DNA from 3 places in the Streptomyces sp. VNUA24 genome. Region 1 is predicted to be linked to each of the others. Evidence: riboswitches for the same ligand, from Rfam matches in the RefSeq annotation. Region 1 holds a riboswitch; each other region holds the start of a gene.
What was found. Region 1 has a riboswitch for thiamine pyrophosphate ahead of thiO (glycine oxidase ThiO). Riboswitches for the same ligand answer to the same signal wherever they lie in the genome.
Positions count from the first base shown of each region.

Region 2: linked by a shared signal. The riboswitch ahead of thiC (phosphomethylpyrimidine synthase ThiC) and the one ahead of thiO (glycine oxidase ThiO) in region 1 are both predicted to bind thiamine pyrophosphate.
Region 3: linked by a shared signal. The riboswitch ahead of PYR72_RS15215 (thiamine ABC transporter substrate-binding protein) and the one ahead of thiO (glycine oxidase ThiO) in region 1 are both predicted to bind thiamine pyrophosphate.

Region 1 is NZ_CP119143.1:8,281,623-8,288,070, forward strand. Features, by position in the region: gene pknB (Stk1 family PASTA domain-containing Ser/Thr kinase) at 234-2,153, opposite strand; gene PYR72_RS35505 (thiazole synthase) at 2,345-3,139, opposite strand; gene thiS (sulfur carrier protein ThiS) at 3,144-3,344, opposite strand; gene thiO (glycine oxidase ThiO) at 3,359-4,534, opposite strand; TPP riboswitch at 4,532-4,643, opposite strand; gene PYR72_RS35520 (hypothetical protein) at 4,696-5,055, shown strand; gene PYR72_RS35525 (FAD-dependent oxidoreductase) at 5,119-6,336, shown strand; gene PYR72_RS35530 (Rv2175c family DNA-binding protein) at 6,395-6,448, shown strand, end outside.
Region 2 is NZ_CP119143.1:5,858,219-5,864,666, forward strand. Features, by position in the region: gene PYR72_RS24975 (SsgA family sporulation/cell division regulator) at 78-515, shown strand; gene PYR72_RS24980 (YibE/F family protein) at 546-1,997, opposite strand; TPP riboswitch at 2,069-2,225, shown strand; gene thiC (phosphomethylpyrimidine synthase ThiC) at 2,218-4,062, shown strand; gene PYR72_RS24990 (VWA domain-containing protein) at 4,158-5,597, shown strand; gene PYR72_RS24995 (hypothetical protein) at 5,787-6,448, opposite strand, start outside.
Region 3 is NZ_CP119143.1:3,677,444-3,683,891, forward strand. Features, by position in the region: gene PYR72_RS15210 (iron ABC transporter permease) at 1-126, opposite strand, end outside; gene PYR72_RS15215 (thiamine ABC transporter substrate-binding protein) at 222-1,304, opposite strand; TPP riboswitch at 1,384-1,491, opposite strand; gene rlmN (23S rRNA (adenine(2503)-C(2))-methyltransferase RlmN) at 1,586-2,692, opposite strand; gene PYR72_RS15225 (hypothetical protein) at 2,928-3,260, opposite strand; gene PYR72_RS15230 (hypothetical protein) at 3,270-3,506, shown strand; gene PYR72_RS15235 (phosphatidate cytidylyltransferase) at 3,828-4,955, opposite strand; gene frr (ribosome recycling factor) at 4,955-5,512, opposite strand; gene pyrH (UMP kinase) at 5,668-6,429, opposite strand.

The DNA.
Region 1 (6,448 bases):
CGCCCGCCGACCGGGGTGCGCCGTGCGGGGTCCGTCGATCAGGGTGCTTCGACCGAGGCGCGTCGGCCGGAGCCTCGCGTCCGTCCGTCCCTCCATCCGCCGACCGGCCGGGCGGGCTTCCGGCCGGTCCCGGGCGGCCGGGCGTGCGTGCTTCGCGGCCCTCCGGCCGTCGCCCCCGGGCCGCCCGTGTCGACGGCCCGTCCCGCGCTGTGGATGCGCGGGGCGGGCCCCCGTCAGCCGATCTCGATCGTGATCTTCGAGCCCTTGGGGGCCGTGTCGCCGCCGTCGACCGACTGGCCCTTCACCTCGTCGGCGAAGAAGCCGAGGATGCCCCGGTCCTCCTCGACCTCGAAACCGGCGGCCTTCAGCCGCTTCGTGGCCTCGTCGACGCTGTCGCCCACGACGTCCGGGACCTCGACCAGCACCGGGCCCTTGGAGAGCGTCAGGGTGACGGTGTCGCCCGTGCCGACCTGCTTGCCCACGCCCGGCGACTGCTCCGCCACCAGACCCTTGTCGAACTCGGAGTTGACCCGTCCCGGCGCGATCTTCACCTTGAGGCCCTCCGCCTCCAGCTGGGAGGTGGCGTCCTCGACCGAGGCCCCGGACAGGTCGGGCACGTCCACCGGGGCTCCCCGGCTGACCACGATCCTGACCACCGTCCCGGAGGCGACCTCGGTGCCGATGCCCGGACGGGTGCTGATCACCTGCCCGCGGACGACCTCGTCGCTGAACTCCCTGGTCACCAGGCCCGGTTCGAGCCCGTCGTCGCTCAGCCGGTTCTTCGCGAGGTCCAGCCGGAGACCCTTCAGGTCGGGCACCTTCACGGTCTCCGGGCCCTTGGAGACCGTCACCGTCACGGAGTCGTTGTCCCGGATCCGTTCCCCGGGGGCCGGGTCGGTGCTGATCACCTTGCCGCGCTCGACGGTGTCGCTGTACGCCTTCTTCACGTCGACGTCCAGCCCCGCGCCCTCCAGCCGCTCGATGGCGGCCGCCTCGCTCTGCCGCAGCACGGCCGGGACCTGCGTGAACTGCCCCGAGTTGATGTACCAGACGGCCCCGCCCACACCGAGGACGAGCAGCACCGCCACGACGGCCGCCAGCACCCCGCGCCGGGGCGCCGAGACACCGCGCGGGCGCCGGGACGGCGGCGGTGGGGGCGACTGGAAGCGACTCGTGCGGTCGATCGGGTCGGGGTCCAGCCCCACGGACCGCGACACGGCCAGCGAGCGCGGGATCACGCTCGTCCGGTCCTCCGCGGTGTCGTGCCCGCCGGCCGTCGCCTGCGGCGGCACCGCGTCCAGCTGCTCCTCGCTCAGCGCGGCCCGCGCCTCCAGCGTCTGCGCGAGCAGCGCGACGGCGTCGTAGGGCCGCAGCTCCGGATTGCGCGCGGTCGCGGAGGCGACCAGCGCGTCCAGCGCGTACGGCAGCCCCGGCACGGCGGCCGACGGCGGCGGCACGTCGTCGTGCAGCGCGTGGTAGAGCACCTGCGCGGGGGACTCCCCGGCGTGCGGTTTGCCGCCGGTGAGCATCTCGTAGAGCGTCACCCCGCACGCGTACACGTCGACGCGGGCGTCGGTCGTGCCGTGCTCCAGCTGCTCGGGCGCGAGGTAGGAGACGGTGCCGAGGACGCTGCCGGTGGTGCTGGTGACGGTGTCCACGGCCCGTACGAGCCCGAAGTCGGCGACCTTGACCCGGCCGTCGTCCCCTATCAGCACGTTCTCCGGCTTCATGTCCCGGTGCACGAACCCGGCGCGGTGCGCGGCGCCGAGCGCGGCGAGCACCGGTTCCAGGATGTCCAGCGCCGCGCGGGGCTGCAGCGCCCCCCGGTCGCGCAGCACGTCACGAAGGGTGCAGCCGGCCACGTACTCCATCGCGAGATAGACGTACGAGCCGTCCGTGCCCTGGTCGTAGACCCCCACCACGTTCGGGTGGGACAGCCGGGCCACCGACTTGGCCTCGCGTATGAACCGCTCGACGAACGTCCGGTCCGCGGCCAGCGTCGGATGCATCACCTTGAGCGCGAGCACGCGGTCGAGGCGGGTGTCCACGGTCCGGTAGACCGTGGCCATCCCGCCGACCGCGATCCGCGCCTCGACTCGATACCGGCCGTCGAGCACCTGGCCGACAAGCGGGTCCTGAAGGGTCGTGTCCACGCAGGCGAGTGTACGAGCCGCCGCCCGCGGGCCCACGGGCCGCACGGCACCGGGGCCGTACTGCAGCAGAGCTGTGACCCGGGCCGAAGGCCCGTGACGGGCGCACGCGCGACGGTATTCGTTCGGCTGTTCGGGTGACGGCGGGGCGGAGTGGGACACGGGGCGGAGTGGGATACGGAGGGGGATCCGGCTCAGAACGCGGGGCGCTCCGGATCCAGCCGGGCCAGCCCCTCGCCCGGCGACGACGCCTCGGCAAAGTGCCGGCGGGGGATGCGGCCCGCCCGGTACGCCAGCCGGCCCGCCTCCACCGCGTGCCGCATGCCCTCCGCCATGAGGACCGGCTCCTGGGCCCGGGTCACGGCGGAGGCGAGCATCACCCCGGCGCACCCCAGCTCCATCGCGAGAGCGACGTCCGACGCCGTCCCCGCGCCCGCGTCGAGGATCACCGGTACGCCCGCGTGCTCCACGATCAGCTGGAAGTTGTGCGGATTGCGGATGCCGAGCCCCGACCCGATCGGCGAACCGAGCGGCATGATCGCGGCACAGCCCACGTCCTCCAGCTTCCGCGCGAGCACCGGATCGTCGTTCGTGTACGGCAGCACGGTGAAACCGTCGTCGACGAGTGTCTCGGCGGCGTCGAGCAGCTCGATCGGATCGGGCAGCAGCGTGCGCTCGTCGGCGATCACCTCCAGCTTGACCAGCGACGTGCCGAGCGCCTCCCGCGCGAGGCGGGCCGTCAGCACGGCCTCGCCCGCCGTGAAACAGCCGGCCGTGTTGGGCAGCACCCGGATGCCGAGCCGGTCGAGCACGGACAGCACCGAGCCGTGCACGGACGCGTTCACGCGGCGCATCGCCACGGTCGTCAGCTCCGTGCCGGAGGCCACCAGCGCGCGCTCCAGCACGTCCAGCCCGGCCGCTCCGCCGGTGCCCATGATCAGACGGGACGAGTAGGTCGTACCGCCGAGGACGAAGGGGTCGTCTGCCATGCGGTCAGCCTCCTTGGACGGCGGTGAGGACCTCGACGCGGTCCCCCTCGGCGAGGGCGGTGGTCGTCCACCGCGCGCGCGGGACGACGGTTTCGTTGAGCGCGGCGGCGACACCGGAGGGCGACGGGGCGAGCGTGCGCACCAGGGCGTCCAGCGCCGTGCCGGGAGCGATCAGCCGGCGCTCCCCGTTCACGAGCACGGTCAGGGTCCCGGTGGTGTTCATACGGGCTGCTCCATGAGTCGGCGGGCCGCGCCGGCGCGGAACCGCAGCGGTGTGAAGTCGCGTGCCTCCTCCGGCAGTTCGCCGGTGGTCAGCACATGCGCCAGGACGTCGCCGGTGACCGGGGTGAGGAGCACCCCGTTGCGGTGGTGCCCCGTGGCGAGGATCAGGCCGTCGAGCCCGGTGGGTCCGAGGAGCGGCGCGTTGTCCGGGGACGCGGGGCGCAGGCCCGCGCGGGTCTCGGTGAGCGGCAGTTCGGTGATCCCGGGCACCAGCTCATGGGCGTCCCGCAGCAGTTCGTACACCCCGCCCGCGGTGACCGTGGTGTCCCAGCCCTGTTCCTCGCTGGTCGCGCCGACGACGAGTTCGCCGTTCTCGCGCGGCACCAGATAGACGTGGCTGCCGCGCACCACGGCCCGCACGGTACGGCTCAGGAAGGGCGCGTACGGCCCCGGTACGGTCAGCCGCAGCACCTGTCCCTTCACCGGCCGCACCGGCGGCACCACGTCGTCCGGGACCCCGGCGAGCCGCCCGCTGAGACTGCCGGCGGCGAGGACGACCCGCCCCGCGGACAGCCGGTCGTCCTCGCGGGTGCGGACCCCGGTGGCCCGTTCCCGGTCCACCGTCAGCTCCTCGGCCCGCGTGCGGTGGAAGACCACGCCGGCCCGCCCGCAGGCCGCGACGAGGGCCCTGGAGAGCCGCCTCGGGTCGATCTGGTGGTCCCCGTCGGCCCGCAGTCCGCCCCGCACCCCCGGTGCGAGCATCGGCTCCAGCCGGCGGCAGTCGCGGCCGCTCAGCCACTCCGGGTCCAGGCCCGACCGGCGCTGCAGGGCGTGCAGTTCGCGCAGATGGGCCCGGTCGTCGGCGTCCAGCGCGACGGCGAGCGTGCCGCAGCGGCGGTAGCCGAGGTCGAGGCCGGTCGCCTCCGTCAGCTCGGCCACGAACGCCGGATAGCGGCGCGCGGACTCCACGTTGAGTCCCAGCAGCGTCTGCTCGCCGTAGTGCAGTTCGGTGACGGCGGCGAGCATCCCGGCCGCCACCTGCGCGGCCCCGCCGCCCGGCTCGGGATCGACCACGGCCGTCGTGAACCCGCGCAGCGCGGCCCGCCACGCCGTCACGAGCCCGATGATTCCGCCCCCCACGACGAGGACGTCTGACGTGTGCGTACGCGACATGGGCGTCCAGCCCCTCCCTTCGCCGGCATGACCCGGATCAGGTTCGTACGGTCGGAGGCCGCCAGCCTCCCTCTCAGCCCGGTGCGTCCGGGCTCCCGCGAGTGCTCTACGGTGGCCCACCCTAGCCCTCGCCGTTCGCCTCAGAAAGGGAGCCTCGTCCCATGGCCCGCTCGCTCGACGGTCTCGTCCTCGCCCCCGTCGCCGACCAGGCCCCCGGCCAGGTGGGCACCCGCACCCGGTTCTGGTACCACGAGAAGGACGGCCAGATCTGGGCCGAGTACGCGGGCGGCGACGTCGTGCGCGGCCGTCTCGTGGGCACGCGCGCGGGGGACCGGCTGGACTTCCGGTACGTGCAGCTGAAGACCGACGGGACCACCGCGTCCGGGCACTGCGCCTCGCTGGTGGTCGAACTGCCCGACGGGCGCGTCCGGCTGGAGGAGACCTGGGAGTGGGAGTCGCGGCCGGGCAGCGGGACGAGCGTGGTGGAGGAGATCGCGGGGGAGGAGGTCATGGGGGCGTGACCGTCGCCCCACCGGCTGACCGAGCGGATGCCGGTTGTCTATGGTGACCGGGTGAGCGAGCAGATGCGGCACAGGGGCGGGACGCCGACGCGGCGCGTGGTCGTGGTGGGCGCGGGCATGGCGGGTGTGCAGACCGCGGTCGCGCTGCGCGAACAGGGCTTCACCGGTGACGTGACACTGATCGGGGCCGAGCCCCATCAGCCGTACGACCGCCCGCCGTTGTCGAAGGCCGTCCTGCTCGGCAAGGCCGAGGGCTCCGCCTTCGACGTCGACTTCGAGGCGCTCGGCATCGAACTCCTGCTGGGCCGCGAGGTGTCCGGTCTGCGCCCCGCCGACCACGCGCTCGACACGCCCGCCGGACCCGTCCCCTACGACGTCCTCGTCCTCGCGACCGGCGCGGAACCGGTCATGCTGCCCGGCGCCGAGGGCGTGCCCGGGGTGCATCTGCTGCGGACCCTGGACGACGCCGAACGGCTGCGGCCCGTACTGGCCCGGCAGCACGACATCGTGGTCGTCGGCGCGGGCTGGATCGGCGCCGAGTTCGCCACGGCCGCGCGCGAGGCGGGCTGCGCCGTGACGGTCGTCGAGGCGGCCGACCGCCCGCTCGCGGGCGCGCTCCCGGCGGAGGTGGCCGCGCCGATGACCGCCTGGTACGCCGACAGCGGGACCACCCTGCGCACCCACGCGCGCGTGGCGCGCGTCGAGCCCGGGACGGTGGTCCTGGACGACGGCACCCGCGTGCCGGCCGGCGCGGTCGTCGTCGGGATCGGTGCCCGCCCGGCCACGGCCTGGCTGCAGGGCTCCGGCATCGAGCTGGGCGCGCACGGCGAGGTGGTGGCCGACGACCACCTGCGCGCCTCCGCGCCGGACGTCTACGCGGTCGGCGACTGCGCCTCCTTCCCCTCGGGCCGCTACGGCCGGCGCCTCCTCGTCCACCACTGGGACAACGCCCTCCAGGGCCCCCGCACGGTCGCCGCGAACATCGTCGGCGAGACCCCCGGGCCCTACGACCCGGTTCCCTACTTCTGGTCCGAGCAGTTCGGCCGCTTCGTGCAGTACGCCGGTGACCACGCCTCGGCCGACACCACGGTCCGGCGCGGCGACCCCGCCGGTGCCGCCTGGTCGGTGTGCTGGCTCCGCGAAGGCCGGCTGGTCGCCCTGCTGGCCGTGGGCCGCCCCCGGGACCTGGCCCAGGGCCGCCGCCTGATCGAGGCGGGCACGCCGGTGGACCCCGAACTGCTCCGGGACCCGGCCCGGCCCCTGAAGGCGGCGGCGCTCTAGAGCCGGCCACGGGCGCCCCGGCTACCCACTGTCAGTCCCAGATGGCAGTCTTGGAGACGTGACCGAGATTGACGCAAAGATCGATGCTCTCGTCCCCGCGTGGCTGACCCTC
Region 2 (6,448 bases), 2.4 Mb from region 1:
CCGTGTACTTTCAGCAAACTTCCAGAGGTGTCAGGCGGATGATTCCTGGCCAGTCGACGAACACGGCGGGGTAGGCGATGCGCGAGTCGGTACAGGCAGAGGTCATGATGAGCTTCCTCGTCTCGGAGGAGCTCTCCTTCCGCATCCCGGTGGAGCTCCGTTACGAGACCTGCGATCCCTATGCCGTGCGCCTGACCTTCCACCTGCCCGGTGACGCCCCGGTGACCTGGGCCTTCGGGCGGGAGCTGCTCATCGACGGCGTCGGGCGGCCGTGCGGGGACGGGGACGTGCACATCGCACCCGCCGACCCGGAGACGTTCGGCGAGGTCCTGATCCGGCTTCAGGTGGGCTCCGACCAGGCCGTGTTCCGGGTCGGCACGGCGCCGCTGGTGGCCTTCCTGGACCGTACGGACAAGCTCGTGCCGCTGGGGCAGGAGCGTTCCCTCGCCGACTTCGACACGCTGCTCGACGAGGCCCTGGACCGCATCCTGGCGGAGGAACAGAGCGCGGGATGAACCGTTACGGCGCCGGGGTGCCGTAACGCTTCAGCGCTTGCGGCGGCGGCCCCGTCCCCCACGCGCCGGGGCGGGCACGGCGGCCGCTTCGGGGGTACCCGGGCGGTCGGCCGAGACGACCAGGGCGGCCAGCGCGGTGGTCACCGGCACCGACGCCACCAGACCGATCGAGCCGACGAGGGTGCGCACGATCTCCTCCGCGACGAGTTCGCTGTTGGCGACCGTGCCGACACTGCTCTGCGCGATCGAGAAGAGCAGCAGCAGGGGCAGCGCGGCACCGGCGTAGGCGAGGACGAGGGTGTTGACCACCGAAGCGATGTGGTCCCTGCCGATCCGGATGCCGGCGCGGTATAGCCCGCGCCAGCCCATCGCCGGATTGGCCTCGTGCAGTTCCCAGACCGCCGAGGTCTGGGTGACCGTCACGTCGTCGAGCACGCCGAGCGAGCCGATGATGACGCCCGCCAGCAGCAGGCCGCTCATGTCGATCGTCGGGTACAGCCCGTGGATCAGACCGGTGTTGTCGTCGGTGTTGCCGGTCAGATAGGCCCAGCCGATGAATCCCGACCCCAGCAGGCCGATCAGCAGCAGCGAGATCAGGGTGCCGATCACCGCCACGGACGTCCGGGCCGAGAGCCCATGACACATGTACAGGGCGATCAGCATGATGGCGCTGGCCCCGATCACCGCCACCAGCAGGGGGTTCGAGCCCTGGAGGATGGCCGGCAGGATGAAGAGGGTCAGCACCATGAAGCTGATGGCCAGCGCCACCAGGGCCATGACACCCCGCATCCGGCCCACCACCACGACGGCGAGGGCGAAGATCCCGGCGAGCAGGGCCATCGGGAGCTTCCGGTTCACATCGGTGACCGAGTACTGCAGGTCCTTGGGCGCGGCGGGCTCGTACGCGACCACGACCTCCTGCCCCTGCTCCAACTGGCGCGACTGGTCCGGCTGCACGATCTCCGTGAACGTACGGCCCTTGTCGTCGCCGGTGTCGACGCGGATCGTGGCCTTCTTGCAGGTGCCGTTGGCCTGCTGCTGGGCGGACGAGCCCTCGGCCGTGGAGGTGTCGCCGGTCGGGGAATCGCCCGAGGCGTTCACCGACGAGCAGTCGACCTCGTCGACCTTCGTCACCGTGGCCTGCTGCGTCTGCCGGTCGAAGCCCACGCCGGTGCGCTCGTGCGCGGGGGCGCCACCGGGCCAGAGCACGACGAGGCCCACGACGACCGCGGTCGCGAAGGGGATCAGCACCGCCGCGATGACCTTGCGCAGGTGCTGCGAGACGGGAGCGGCCGGGCCGTGGCTGTGGGAGTGGCCGTGGCCGCCGGAGGACGGGCCGTGGCCGTGCCCGTCGCCGGAGCCGCGGCCGCCCCCCGGGCCGTAGCCGTGGCCGCCGTCGGATCCATGGCCATGACCGCTTCCGGGGCCATGGCCATGGGGCGGCTCGGGGGGCGGAGGCGGAGGCTGCTGCGTCGTGGTCACCGACCGATCATCGCAAGAACGAGCGATGCCCACTGTTCACCGCGCCACATCTGCCGCTAGCGTGGAGGCACCTTTGCACACGCGGGAGCTCGGAGCACCGGGCTGAGAGGGCGCTGACCTCCGCAGACGCGATGTTTCACGTGGAACATCGCCGGGCGGAAATCGCTGCGTCGACCGCTGAACCTGTTACCGGGTAATGCCGGCGTAGGGAGTAGGTCTCATGACCATCGAGGACACACGCACGCCTGCCTCCAGCCAGACGGGCGGGGCATCCGCCTCGTCCGAGGGCGAAGCAACCGTGGGCCAACAGCCCCGGGAGGACGGGAAGTCCATCGGCTGGCACAAGGCGTACATCGAGGGCTCCCGCCCCGATCTGCGGGTGCCGGTCCGCCAGGTGCACCTGACCAACGGACGGTCTGTCACCCTGTACGACACCTCCGGCCCGTACACCGATCCGGCGGTGGAGACCGATGTGCGGCGGGGACTGCTCCCCGTGCGCGAGAACTGGATCATCGCCCGGGGAGACACCGAGGAGTACGCGGGCCGGCCCGTGCGTCCCGAGGACGACGGGATCAAGCACACCTCGCCGCGCGGCGGACTGCGCAACCTCGACGCGGTGTTCCCGGGGCGTCCGCGTCAGCCACGCCGGAGCCGCGACGGCGGGGCGGTGACCCAGCTCGCGTACGCACGGCGCGGGGAGATCACGCCCGAGATGGAGTACGTGGCCGTACGGGAGAACGTCTCGCCCGAGGTCGTCCGTGAGGAGATCGCGGCGGGCAGGGCCGTACTGCCCGCGAACGTGAACCACCCGGAGATCGAGCCGATGATCATCGGCAAGCGGTTCCTGGTGAAGGTCAACGCCAACATCGGCAACTCCGCGGTCACGTCCTCCATCGAGGAGGAGGTCGAGAAGATGACCTGGGCGACCCGCTGGGGCGCCGACACGGTCATGGACCTCTCCACGGGCCGGAACATCCACACCACCCGCGAGTGGGTGCTGCGCAACTCCCCCGTCCCCATCGGCACCGTGCCGCTCTACCAGGCGCTGGAGAAGGTCGACGGCAAGGCCGAGGAGCTGACCTGGGAGATCTACAAGGACACGGTCATCGAGCAGGCCGAGCAGGGCGTCGACTACATGACGGTCCACGGGGGCGTCCGCCTGGCGTATGTACCGCTCACCGCGAACCGCAAGACCGGCATCGTCTCGCGCGGTGGCTCGATCATGGCGGCCTGGTGCCTGGCCCACCACAAGGAGTCGTTCCTGTACGAGAACTTCGCGGAGCTGTGCGAGATCCTCGCCGCCTACGACGTGACGTACTCGCTCGGCGACGGCCTGCGGCCGGGGTCGATCGCGGACGCCAACGACGAGGCGCAGTTCGCGGAGTTGCGCACGCTCGGGGAACTCAACACGATCGCCAAGAGTTTCCACGTACAGACGATGATCGAGGGCCCGGGACATGTCCCGATGCACAAGATCAAGGAGAACATCGATCTGCAGCAGGAGATCTGCGATGAGGCTCCGTTCTATACGCTCGGCCCGCTGACCACGGACGTCGCCCCGGCGTACGACCACATCACCTCGGGCATCGGTGCCGCGATGATCGCCTGGTGGGGCACGGCGATGCTCTGCTACGTCACACCCAAGGAGCACCTGGGGCTGCCCGATCGTGACGATGTGAAGACCGGCGTCATCACCTACAAGATCGCGGCCCATGCGGCGGACCTGGCCAAGGGGCATCCCGGCGCACAGGAGTGGGACGACGCGTTGTCGGACGCCCGCTTCGAGTTCCGCTGGGAGGACCAGTTCAATCTGGCGCTCGATCCCGACACGGCTCGTGCGTTCCACGACGAGACGCTCCCGGCGGAGCCGGCCAAGACGGCCCACTTCTGCTCCATGTGCGGGCCGAAGTTCTGCTCGATGAAGATCAGTCGCAGCATCACGGAGCGGTTCGGCGGTGCGGCGGCCGAGGGAGCGTCCCAGGAGGAGATCGCCGAGGGGATGCTCCAGAAGTCCAAGGAGTTCGCGCAGGGCGGGAACCGGGTGTATCTGCCGCTGGCGGAGTGAGACCCGGCGTGCGATGCCCCGGTGCTCGGGGCATCGCACCCTCGCGGACCGCGGCAGGTCTGCCCTCCCGTGCCTTCGGCGGGCAGACTGCCTCCATGACAGCGAGAGCACTGAGCAAAGGTGCCAACCTTCCCGTCGATTCTTCCTCGGTACGGGTCGAGCTGACGTGGTCCGAAGACCCCGGTGTACCCGATGTCGATGCCTCGGCCCTGCTGCTCACCGGTGTCGGACGCGTTCGCGACGACGGTGACTTCGTCTTCTACAACCAGCCTCGGCACGCGTCGAACGCCGTGGCTCACCGGGGGAAGCGGAGCGCCGGCGGTGTCCTGACCGACACGGTCGAGGTGGACCTGCGTGCGCTCGAACCGGCGGTCGAGCGGGTCCTGCTGTGTGCCTCGGCCGACGGTGGAACGTTCGGACAGGTGCCCGGACTGACCTTGCGGCTGTGGGACGCGGGGACCGGGACCGAGATCGCGCGGTTCGCCATGGAGGCGGGGACGGAGACCGCGTTCATCGGCGGCGAGCTGTATCTGCGGGCGGGTCAGTGGAAGTTCCGCGCGGTCGGACAGGGGTACGCCTCCGGGCTCGCGGGGCTGGCCTCCGACTTCGGTATCACCGTCGACGACGCGCCCTCGGACCCGTCCGTGGTGTCCCAGACTTCCGCGCCACCTGTTCCGGCCACGGCAGCGGCTGTTCCGGCCGCCGCGCCCCCTTCTGCAGCACCGGCACCGGCACCGACCCCGGCACCGGGTCCGGCAGGCTCCCCGCGTCTCGACAAGGACGAGGAGCGCTTGCCCGTCGACATGCGCAAGCGCCTGTCGCTGCGCAAGGAGCAGGTGGCCGTCAGCCTCAGAAAGCACGGTGCGGAGGGAGTCACCGCCCGCGTCATCCTGGTCCTGGACGCCTCGGGGTCCATGTCCTTCCTCTACTCCAAGGGCATCGTCGCCGATGTCGTGGAGCGCATGGCAGCGGTTGCCGCGCAGTTGGACGACGACGGTCAGATGCAGGCCTGGACCTTCGCCTCGAACGCGGCGCGGCTGCCCGACCTGCGCATCGGGGATCTCCCGGCCTGGCTGCAGCTGCATGTACGGGTAGGGCAGATCAGTCTCTTCCGCCGTGGCAAGAAGCCGGCCAGAGGGCTGGTGGAAGGCCAGGTCGACATGCGGACGGTCGGCATCCAGAACGAGGAGCAGAAGGCGATCGCCCAGGTTCGTACGTACGTCCGGGAGAATCCGGCCGATGCCCCCACGTTGGTCCTGTTCTTCTCCGACGGAGGTGTCTACCGCGACGCCCTGATCGAGCGAGAGCTGCGGGACGCCGTCGAGGAGCCGATCTTCTGGCAGTTCGTGGGACTGGGGCGGGCCAACTACGGCGTACTGGAACGCTTCGACACGCTGCCCGGCCGTCGTGTGGACAACGTCGGCTTCTTCGCGGTGGACGACATCGGTACCGTCCCCGACCAGGAACTGTACGACCGTCTGCTGTCCGAGTTCCCGGCCTGGGTGACCGCGGCCGGCCGGGCGGGCATCATCTGATCCGATGATCGCGGGGCGCGATCAGGCCGGGGCTGCCCGGCAGAAGTACCCGCCGCCTGGAGTGCGGGTTCCGCACGGTCCGCCCCCGACAGCTCGGGTCGGGCGGCGACAGGGGCCACCGGTCCGGGTCAGGCGGCGACCTCCCGAGCGACCCTCAGCCGTCCGGAACGGCGGCCGGAACGCCGGGTCCTACTCGGGCTGGTGTTCCGGCCCGCCGAAGTCCGGGCTGGTGAAGTCCGGGCTGCTGAAGCTGGGCCGGGAGCGTGAGCTGCCGCTGTCCGGGCTGCTGCTGAAGCTCGGGCGGTTGTAGCCGAGGTGCGGCATACGGCTGGGCGGAGCCGGCCGGTCCGGTTCGTCCAGCAGAGCCGGGCTCGGGTTGGCGAGGGCGTCGCGGAGGAACGGCAGGATGCCCCGTTCCAGAAGCGTGTCGCGCCAGGCTTCCCTGGCCCGGGTCACTTCCTCGTTCAGTTCGTTGCGGGCTCCGTCGTCCAGGAGGGCGGTCGCGTTGTTGCGCAGGGCGGTGAGCAGGAGGCCGACAGCGGCCACCAGGATGGCGGCCGCGGTGACCGCGCCGAAGACCCACCCGGTGGTGAGCAGGGTCTCGGCTATCGCGCGCTCCGGGTCGAGCGCCTTCATGACGTACCCCACGAGCAGGAAGAGCACGGCGGCGGTCCCGGCCAGGACGGGCGCGAGTACCGCGGCGATGGCACCGGCGCCCGCGCCGGCCGCCTCGGTGACCTCGCCGACGGTGGCCGCGAGGTTCACGGCGGAGCCGTCCGGTTCGCCGGTGCCGGCCGCCGCCCGCTCCTGGTCGGGCGCGGTGGCCGCGGACGGGCTGCGGAACTCGTCGC
Region 3 (6,448 bases), 4.6 Mb from region 1:
GGAGTCCCCCAGCACCTCCCCGACCCGCCCGAGGTCCCAGCTGCCGCCGGTCTTCAGCCCCCGGACGACGATCGCGGCGACGGGGTAGGCGAAGAACAGTCCGAAGAACGCGACGGGCAGGGCCATCAGCCCGAGCCGCGCCGCGCTCCCCCCACTCCTCGCGCTCCCCCCGCGCGCCTCCCGCCGGGGCTCGGCCGCCGTCGGCCCGGGAGGCTCCTTCGCTACTTCAGTACGAGCGAGGTCCATGACTTGACCCATTCGTCACGCTTCTCGGCGATCTTCGCCGGCGCCATGGTCTCCGGGTCCTTCGCGGCCGGTCCGTACTCGGTGAACTCGGCGGGCACGGAGGCGCCCTCGACGACCGGGTACACGAACATGTTGAGCGGCATGTCCTCCTGGAACCTCTTCGAGATCAGGAAGTCGATGAGCGCCTTGCCGCCCTCGGCGTTGCGCGCGTTGCTCAGCAGTCCCGCGAACTCGGTCTGCCGGAAGCAGGTGCCGGTGGCGACCCCGGTGGGCGCGGTCTCGGGACGCGGCTCGGCGTAGATGACCTCGGCGGGCGGGGAGGAGGCGTAGGACACCACGAGGGGCCGGTCGCCGCCCGCCTTCCTGCCGTCCGTCGACCCGGAGAACTCCTGGTAGTACGCCTGCTCCCAGCCGTCCACCACCTTGACGCCGTTGGCCTTGAGCTTCTTCCAGTAGCCCTCCCACCCCCCGTCGCCGTACTTCGCGGCCGTGCCGAGGACGAACCCGAGGCCCGGCGAGGAGGTGGAGGCGTTCTCGGTGACGAGGAGGTTCTTGTACTCGGGCTTGACCAGGTCGTCGAACGTCTGCGGCGGCTCGATCTTCTTCTTGCTGAAGTACGCCTTGTCGTAGTTGACGCAGATGTCACCGGTGTCGACGGGCGTGACCCGGTGCTCGGCCTTGTCCAGCTGGTACTCGGCACCGACCTTGCCGAGCCCCTTGGCCTCGTACGGCTGGAAGAGGCCGTTGTCGAGCGCGCGGGACAGCAGGGTGTTGTCGACGCCGAAGAAGACGTCGCCCTGCGGGTTGTCCTTGGTCAGGATGGCCTGGTTGACGGCCTGGCCCGCGTCCCCGCTCTTGAGGACCTTGACCTTGTAGCCGGACTCCTTCTCGAACGCCTTCAGCACGTCCTTGGAGTAGGTGAAGGAGCCGTGGCTGACGAGCGTGACGGTCTTGGAGCCGGCCCCCGACCCGGCGTCGTCGGAGGACGACGACCCGCACGCGGACAGCGTGACGAGCCCGAGGCCGACGGCCGCGGCGACGGCTGTTCTGATGTGCACTGAAGTCCTCCTGGAAGTGACCAGGAAGAGACGCGGCCCTGCCCGGGACCCTCGGCGGATCCCGGGCAGGGCGCAACAGCTCGAGTGAAGACCGAACTTCCTACCCAGAATGACCTGGGCGAGGTTCAGAGGGTCTGCGGCCCGTTTGCCGCACTCTCAGCGCTGTGGCGCTCCCCTGTCGGAATATGAAGATGTGTACGGGGTCAGACTACCCCGTGGCCGGTTCACGACTCCTGCCGGTGGCCACGAACCGCCCTCTGGCCCCGGCCCCCCTCAGCGGTCTACCGCTCGGTGGCCGCCAGCTGCCCGCACGCGCCGTCGATCTCCTGCCCCCGGGTGTCCCGGACGGTCACCGGCACCCCGTGGGCGGCGATGGCCTCGACGAACGCCTTCTCGTCCTCGGGCCGGGAGGCGGTCCACTTGGACCCCGGAGTGGGGTTCAGCGGGATCAGGTTCACGTGCACCGGCTTGCCCTTGAGCAGCCGGCCCAGCCGGTCACCGCGCCACGCCTGGTCGTTGATGTCCCGGATCAGCGCGTACTCGATCGACAGCCGGCGTCCGGACCTGGCCGTGTACTCCCACCCGGCGTCGAGGACCTCACGCACCTTCCACCGCGTGTTCACGGGGACGAGGGTGTCGCGCAGTTCGTCGTCCGGCGCGTGCAGGGAGATGGCGAGCCGGCACTTGAACCCCTCGTCGGCGAACCGGTGGATGGCGGGCACCAGCCCCACGGTCGACACGGTGATCCCGCGCTGCGACAGCCCCAGCCCGTCCGGCTCCGGATCGGTGAGCCGGCGGATGGCGCCGACGACCCGGTTGTAGTTGGCGAGCGGCTCGCCCATCCCCATGAAGACGATGTTGGACAGCCGGGCGGGCCCTCCGGGGATCTCGCCGTCCCTGAGCGCCCTCATCCCGTCCACGATCTGGTGGACGATCTCGGCGGTGGACAGATTCCGGTCGAGCCCGGCCTGTCCGGTCGCGCAGAACGGGCAGTTCATCCCGCACCCGGCCTGCGAGCTGATGCACATCGTCACCCGGTCCGGGTACCGCATCAGGACCGACTCGACGAGCGTCCCGTCGAACAGCCGCCACAGCGTCTTGCGTGTGGTGTCCTGGTCGGTCGACAGATGCCGCACGACCGTCATCAGCTCCGGAAGCAGCGCCTCCCGCAGCTTCCCGCGCGCGCCCGCGGGGATGTCGGTCCACTGCTCCGGGTCGTGCGCGTACCGCGCGAAGTAGTGCTGCGAGAGCTGCTTGGCGCGAAACGGCTTCTCCCCGATCGCGGCGACAGCCTCCTTCCGCTCGGCAGGCGAAAGATCGGCAAGATGCCGCGGCGGCTTCTTGGCTCCGCGGGGGGCGACGAATGTGAGTTCTCCGGGCTTCGGCATAACCCTCCCAGTGTCGCAGATCCACGGGAGTGACCCGGCGCGCCGGGTTTCGGTCCGCAGGAGAGGGACCCGTGGCGTCCGGCGGCGGGCGTGCCTGCGGCCCGGGGCGGGCCGCAGGCACGAGGGTGCGGTCAGGAGCGGACCGCGTACTTCTCCGAGCACTTCGAGAAGTCGCCCGTCACCACGCACACCCACATCATGTACCCGGTGTCCTCGGGCCGGTCGCCCGTGACGGTCACCGCGTAGGGGGAGGCGTGGCCGCGGCGCGGCCGGTGCCGAGGTGGGCCTCGACGCCGTAGCCGTCCGCGAGGACGTCGTAGGCGCTCAGGGCGTCGCCCGGCTCACCGCCACGGGGGTCCTTCTGCCGGGTGGCGTTCCCCGCCGACTCGCCCCAGGTGTTGTTCCTGACCGAGATGACGGCATCGCCCGAGGAGTTCGTCGAGTAGCCGAAGCCGAAGCTGTCGGCGGCCGTCGCCGTGCCCGCCCCGCCGACCACCGTCGCGGTCGCGGTCGCGACGGCCGGCGTCGCGGCGAGCGCGCCGATCCGCGCCTTCGTAGAGGTGCTCACGATCAGGCCTTGACGCCGATCTTCGAGGAGCACGTCGAGAAGGAGCCCTTCACCACGCACACCCACATCTGCCAGGTGGTGTTCTCGGTGAGGTTGCCGGACGTCTCGTCGGAGGAGTTGGCGCTGTGCCCGCGCGTGGTCGCGATGCGGCCGTCGCTGAGGTGGGCCTCGATGCCGTACCCGTCCGGCAGGATGTCGTCGGTGATCAGCGTGTCACCGGTGGAGCCCCCGCCTTGGAACCGGTGATGTCGGCGTAGCCGAAGCCGAAGCTGTCCTCGGCGGCCGCCGGGCCCGCCCCCGCCACCATCGTGGTGGCCACCACGGCCGGCGCTCCCGCGAACGCTCCGCCCTGGCCTGCATACGTGTCCTCATCTGTGCTCTTCCGTTGGCCCTGCCGCACTTGATCTTGGACTCACACATCCTGCAATGTTCAGGCCAGAACTTTGCGGGCATTTTCTGCCACCTGAGGCGAGAAGCGTCCGGACACGGACGAGGCCCGCCGTCCTCGGACAGCGGGCCTCGTCGGGTGACGGCACCTCGGCGACGTACGAGTCGCGCACGGCAGGGTCAGCCGGACCCCACGAACAGCACCAGCAGCAGCCAAACCACCGGAGCCGTCGGCAGGAGGGAGTCCAGGCGGTCCATGATGCCGCCGTGGCCCGGCAGCAGCGTGCCCATGTCCTTGATGCCGAGGTCCCGCTTGATCATGGACTCGCCGAGGTCGCCCAGCGTGGCGCTGGCCGCAACGGCGAGGCCGAGCAGCAGGCCCTGCCACCAGGCTCCGCCGTCGATGACGAACTCCATGAGCAGCGCGCCCGCCACCATGGCGAAGGCGATGGCGCCGAGCAGGCCCTCGCGGGTCTTGCCGGGGCTGATGCGCGGCGCCAGTTTGTGCGTGCCGAAGCGCCAGCCGACGGCGTACGCGCCCGTGTCGCTGACGACGGTCAGCAGCAGGAACACCATGACCCGCAGCGCCCCGTCGTCGGCGGTGAGCATGAGCGCGACGAACGTGGCCAGGAACGGCACGTAGAAGGCCGCGAAGACCCCCGCCGTGACGTCCTTGAGGTAGTTCTCCGGCGGTTCCGTCATCCGCCAGACGAGGACGGCGAGCGCGGTGAGCGCCATGGCCACCCAGGCGCCCTCGGGCCCGCGGACGTACCCGGCGACGACCATGGCGGCCCCGCCGACCGCGAGCGGGACGAGGGGCGCCTTGATGCCCTTGCGTTCCTGCAGGCGTGAGGTGAGCTCCCACAGCCCCACCACGACGGCGACCGCTATCACGCCGACGAACGCCGCCTTGACGATGAACAGCGACGCGACGATGACCACGCCGAGGCCGACGCCGACTCCTATGGCGGCGCCCAGGTCTCGGCCCGCGCTCTTCTTCGGCGGGGCGGGCTGCGGGGCGTCGGGCATGGGCTCCGGCTTCTGCGGCGCCTCCCCGTAGGGGTGCGCCGACGGCGTCTCGTCACGGAACAGGGGGCCGGCCTGCCGAGCCGTCCCCCGGTCGTCGTCCTGGTTCCCGCCCTGCGCGGGTACGTCGGGCACGATGGGCATGGGCTGAGTCTGCATCGGATGCCGGCTCTCGGCCGCATCGTACGGGGGACCCGCCGGGGCATGCCCCTGGACAGGTCCCCGGTCGGTCGGCGCCCAGTACCCGGCTTGTGGCGGCGCTCCCCAGGAAGAGTCGTTCATCAGACCTCGAGGAGCTCCGCTTCCTTGTGCTTGAGCAGCTCGTCCACCTGGGCGACGTACTTCGCCGTGGTGTCGTCGAGCTCCTTCTCCGCACGACGGCCCTCGTCCTCGCCGACCTCGCCGTCCTTGACGAGCTTGTCGATCGCGTCCTTGGCCTTGCGGCGGACCGAGCGGATGGACACCTTGGAGTCCTCCGCCTTGCTCTTGGCGACCTTGATGTAGTCGCGGCGGCGCTCCTCGGTCAGCTCGGGGAACACCACCCGGATGATGTTGCCGTCGTTGCTCGGGTTGACGCCGAGGTCGGAGTCGCGGATCGCCTGTTCGATGTTGCGCAGAGCGGTCTTGTCGAACGGGGTCACCACGGCCATGCGCGGCTCCGGCACCGAGAACGAGGCCAGCTGGTTGATCGGCGTCAGCGCACCGTAGTAGTCGGCCACGATCTTGTTGAACATCGCCGGGTGCGCACGACCGGTGCGGATCGCGGCGAAGTCGTCCTTGGCGACGACGACGGCCTTCTCCATCTTCTCCTCGGCCTCGAGGAGGGTCTCTTCGATCACCACTTGCTCCTGCGTGTCTTGAGTAGGCCCGGCAGCCGTACTCGGTCTGGTCGGCGGCCGGCTGCGTCGCGTCTTGTTCCTGCACGGTTCCCGACCGGCAGGACATTGTCCATCCCCCGGTCAGGCTCCGTCCCCCGGGCAGGGGAAGGACCCGGTCAGGCCCGGCTTCCCTGATCACCCACGAGAGTGCCGATCTTCTCACCCTTGACGGCCCGCGCGATATTGCCCTCCTTGAGAAGCTCGAACACGAGGATCGGGAGCTTGTTGTCCCGGCAGAGCGTGATCGCGGTGGCGTCGGCGACCTTCAGTTCGCGGGTGATGACCTCGCCGTAGCCGAGGGAGTCGAACTTGACCGCGTCCGGGTTGGTCTTGGGGTCGGAGTCGTAGACCCCGTCCACGCCGTTCTTGCCCATCAGCAGCGCCTCGGCGTCGATCTCCAGGGCGCGCTGGGCGGCGGTGGTGTCGGTGGAGAAGTAGGGCATGCCCATACCGGCGCCGAAGATAACCACACGGCCCTTCTCCAGGTGGCGCACGGCGCGCAGCGGGATGTACGGCTCGGCGACCTGGCCCATGGTGATGGCGGTCTGGACGCGGCTGTCGATGCCCTCCTTCTCCAGGAAGTCCTGGAGGGCGAGGCAGTTCATGACCGTGCCGAGCATGCCCATGTAGTCGGAGCGGGCCCGGTCCATGCCGCGCTGCTGCAGTTCGGCGCCGCGGAAGAAGTTTCCGCCGCCGATGACGACCGCGATCTCCGCGCCGTCACGGACGACGGCCGCGATCTCACGGGCGATCGCGTGCACCACGTCGGGGTCGACGCCGAGGCCACCGCCCCCGGAGAACGCCTCTCCGGACAGTTTCAGCATGAACCGTCCGCGGTCCGCTTTGCGTACGTCGCTCTTCTCGGGCTTGGTGGTCATGGAGATCTCGCCTCTTCAC